One region of the Pseudoalteromonas sp. BMB genome, then DNA from elsewhere that is predicted to be linked to it. Evidence: riboswitches for the same ligand, from Rfam matches in the RefSeq annotation. Region 1 holds a riboswitch; the other holds the start of a gene.

What was found. Region 1 has a riboswitch for lysine ahead of lysC (lysine-sensitive aspartokinase 3). Riboswitches for the same ligand answer to the same signal wherever they lie in the genome.
Region 2: another riboswitch for lysine. It lies ahead of dapA (4-hydroxy-tetrahydrodipicolinate synthase); the one in region 1 lies ahead of lysC (lysine-sensitive aspartokinase 3).

The regions. Positions count from the first base shown of each region.
Region 1 covers NZ_MBQA01000213.1:20,734-22,941, forward strand. The annotation lists gene lysC (lysine-sensitive aspartokinase 3) at 1-1,262, opposite strand, end outside; lysine riboswitch at 1,351-1,521, opposite strand; gene nhaD (sodium:proton antiporter NhaD) at 1,667-2,208, opposite strand, start outside.
Region 2 covers NZ_MBQA01000024.1:81,349-83,556, reverse strand. The annotation lists gene BB427_RS02575 (2,3,4,5-tetrahydropyridine-2,6-dicarboxylate N-succinyltransferase) at 1-336, opposite strand, end outside; gene dapA (4-hydroxy-tetrahydrodipicolinate synthase) at 347-1,231, opposite strand; lysine riboswitch at 1,347-1,525, opposite strand; gene BB427_RS02565 (response regulator) at 1,668-2,208, shown strand, end outside.

The DNA of each region.
Region 1 (2,208 bases):
TTGCTCGCACCATGGCATATCAATCGAATATTAAACTCTGACAACACATCCATCAGGTTAAGTTGGCACTTCTTCAACTGGATCTCAGAACCTATCATGGCCACCAAAGTAAGATTATTTTCAACGGTCACATGACAAAACTCGCCAAGTTCGTCCAAACAAGCTTGTTCTAACTCTGGTCGAGAAGCATTCGGCGCATTATCTAGCGTAAGCGCGACACTAATTTCCGAAGTCGTTACCAAGTCAACCGATATATTGTAATTACTTAAAATGGTGAAGATACGAGCCAAAAAGCCGCTTGCAAGAAGCATTTCAGGGCTCTTTAGCGTCAATAGTATTTGGTTTTTACGTTGTGTCACTGCGCGAATGCCTGCTTGCGCCGTTTTCTCTTTTTCAATCCAAGTGCCACCCGCTTGCGGATCACGGCTTGAACCAACAAATACTGAAATACCTTTACGACTCGCTGGCAATATAGTTGCGGGATGTAACACCTTGGCACCAAATGTCGCCATTTCGGCCGCTTCATCAAAACTCAAACGAGGAATAGGTCTAGCCTTTACACACAAACGCGGATCGGTACTGAAAATACCAACAACATCGGTCCAAATATGCACACTTGACGCGTCAATTGCCTCTGCTAACAATGCAGCACTATAATCAGAACCGCCACGGCCAAGCGTGGTCGTCTGGCCGTATTGGTCACTACCAATAAACCCTTGCGTCACCTGCACTGTGTCGCCAAGTAGCGCGACCAAATTGGTTTGCGCAGCTTCACGCGTAGCTGCAACATTTGGATTCGCTTTTCCAAACTGGTTATCTGTTTTAAGCACTTTACGCACATCAAAGCGCGACGCCTGAACCTGATTATTCCGTAGTATTTGGGTAAACAAATAAGAAGAAAAACGCTCGCCAAAGCTCAACATTTCATCGCATTGCTGTCTGCTAAGTGCTGGTAAACTCGCAAGGCTTTCAAATTCACTGAAAGTTTGCTTGTAACCCTCTGCAAGATCAGCATCCAAAGACACTTGATCGATAATCGCTTGCTGTATGTTTTCAACCGCTGCAACAACTGCTTTGCGCCCGGCTTCATCTTCCTTTTGTTGGGTTAGCGTCACCAGGTGATTGGTTACGCCAGCACATGCACTCACAACGACCACTCGAACATTTGGGTTGTCACGAACAATGTGGGCACAACGAGACATAGCTTCAAAGTCAGCGACACTGGTACCGCCAAATTTGGCTACAACATACTGCGAATTCATTTTCTCTCCTCTCGACTGTTGGCACAGTCAAATTTTATAAGGAGAACTCGGCATGGGATTTCTAGAAAGACGAACGCTTGAAATGACCTTTGCCAGAAGCTCTCCACCAATACGGTGACAGTTCCGAGGATTCAGCCTCGTAAACCGAAGAATCGTTGCGACGAGCAACTTTTCTCCTCGGCGAATACTTCCCTCACTAGTGGTCATTGGTCTCGTCACCTCACACTAACTACCTAAGCATCGCGCCTCTTCTGTTTATTTTGCCTTTGTTAATCTGAATAAAAGCAAAATAAAAGCCCGCAATCAATGCGGGCGATGTAAGAAAATTATCTTTTAGCCGTCTAGGTGTCAAGTTATTTATGAAAAACTTATCCCAAAGCGGTAAAAAATTAAATCCATTGGTCTTAAATAAGCTGACCCGCGAAATACGCACCACTATATCCAATGGTATATGCGATAAGCAGGTAGATACTCATTTTAAGATAGCTTGAGAAAGTTAAGGCTTTAACCTTACTCATTGCAATGATCCCTGCTGCAGAACCAATGATAAGCATAGAGCCACCAACGCCAGTCGCATAAGTAAAGGTTAGCCATTGCGCTGGAGTCATCGTAATGTCTGCTTTTAATAGCGCAGCCGTCAACGGCACGTTATCTACCGCCGCACTCATTAAACCGACCAAGTAATTTGCGTACTCCGGTGCAAGATGCAGATATAAATCGGTAAACTTAGACAGTACACCGACCTCTTTCAACGCACCAACTAATAACAGCACACCCACAAAGAACAATAAGGTGTCGTATTCAATTTCACGGATATAGTCGATGATTTTCTTATTAACGTCTTTCTTGCGCATCAAGAATTGCGCCATTAAGAACATCAAAGACAAGCCAAATAAGAAAGTTAGCATCGGCGGTACGTGGTATTGCACGCTTAAGAATAACGTAG
Region 2 (2,208 bases), on a different contig from region 1:
CGCATGACTATCTACCATAGTACCTGAATCAATATAGGCACCAATGTTGACATAAGCCGGTGGCATAATAATTGTGCCGGCTGCGACGTAAGCGCCACGTCTTACACTGCTTCCGCCAGGGACCATACGAACGCCATCTTGTGCAGCAAATCCGCGTGGTGCTAAGTTATCTTTATCAACAAATCCACCTGGGAATTCCGTATTTACGCCATTTCTAAATGCTTCAAGGATCCCTTGTTTTACTTCTACGTTAGCATGCCAATGGCCTTGCTCATCCTGTGTTGCAGCACGTACTGTGCCATTTTCTAAATCGTTTAGTAGGGTTAACCAGCTCATGTTTACTGCCTTAGTTCCAAGATAAAATCGTTTTGTTCGCGCGAGTGATCGCATCGGTATGGGTGAGTTCCAAATGTGTCAGCGGCGGGCGCAAGTTTGGACTTGTGAGCTTCCCTTGCAAGTGCATTAACACTTTGACTGGTATGGGATTTGCCACTGCAAATAAGCTATTTGCAGCTTCTGACCAGGTGGTAAATAAATTAGGAGAGGTGCCGCTTAACGAGCGCCTTACAAATTCTGCGGTTTGCTGCGGCCATGCGTTTGCTGCAACAGACACCAGGCCCGTTGCACCTGCTTGTGCAAAGTAGGGCATTAAGCCATCGTCGCCGCTATAGATTGCGACATCAGGCGCTGCCTGACGAAATGCTTCAAAGGTGGCAATATCACCACTGGCTTCTTTTAGTGCCCACAGATTAGGGTGGCAAGCTAGTTCGCCGAGTAGTTCAGGGGCGATGGCAACGGCACTGCGACCGGGTACATTGTAGAGCATGCAAGGGTTGTGGCTCTCATCGAGTAGTGTGCTAAACCAATGCGCCAGACCAACTTTGCCGGGCTTTGCGTAGATTGGTGAGCCAAGTAAGAGTGCATGAATGGGCTGCGTATTACAAAAGCGCACCCATTGTGTTTGCTGCTCAAGATTACTACCGCCAACGGCAACCATTAGTGGTACGCTTGGGGCGAGCTGGCAAACAAACTCAACGATTTGTTGCTGTTCTTGTTGGGTAAGCGCAAGGCCTTCGCCGGTACTGCCTAGTAAAAGAATACCGTTACGAGCCTGCTCTTGATCGCGTACAAGCGTCGTTAATGCGCTAAAATCAACCTGATTTTCAGCATCAAAAGGCGTTACTAAAGCCGTCCACAACGGATAGTCAGATAAGTTGAATTGTGATTTCATCTCTACCGAACTTAAATCATGTTCGGAGTTAGGAGGGTGTCCAAACTTCGAACCGTTAAAATTCGAAGAGCAATGGACTTAAAAAGGATAAGGCAGCCAATGGCCTTATTTTTCTAAGACCAGAAGCTCTCCACCAAGTATGTTGGTGACAGTCGCTGGGATTCAGCCCAGTCGCCCGAAATGAGTATTAGCAAACAATAACTCAATTTCTCGGCGTATATTCCCCTCACTAAGCTGCAACGGAGTTTGCTCTCCTTCACTTAGTTACCTGAATAACGCACCTCTTCCAGCCCTTAATTTGACGCCGTGGCATCAAACTATCTAAATAGGGTGAACACGCATTGAAACATTTTGGCCGTCTAGGTGTCAAGTATCGGACTGTAAATAATACGATTGTTAACTACACTTAACATTGCAGCTGAGACAATGCTATGAGATGAAAAACAAAAATATGTCGTTAATAAATAAAGTTAAAAATCGTTATATCGGGGCATTACTTGCTATGGCTATATTGCTGTCGATGGCGATGGGGATTATGCAGTATTTACTGTATCAGCAGAGCCAAGACGCGCACGTAATTAATATTGCGGGTATGCAGCGGATGTTGTCCCAGCGCATCGCGCTTTTCAGTGCACAAGAGGATAAAAGAGACAGTGAGGAGCTTCGTCAAGCCATTGATAAATTTGAAAGTAATCATGAGTTTTTAACTAAAACAGAGGGGGGGGAGGCTATTTATCTGAATGAGGCGCTTGCTGCGCTTTACTACCAAGAGCCGGTGCAATTGGATTTGCAAAGTAATACTTTTGTCACTTTATCAAGGTCTCAGTTACAGCAATCCACTCCTCAATTAATGGAACAAATCTTTACTGCATCTCAGCATTTACTCCCCAACCTGAATGAGGCCGTTTCACTATTTGAGCAGCATGCGCGAAGTAAAACTGAGATGGTGAGGAAAATAGAATTGTTAATCTGGCTGC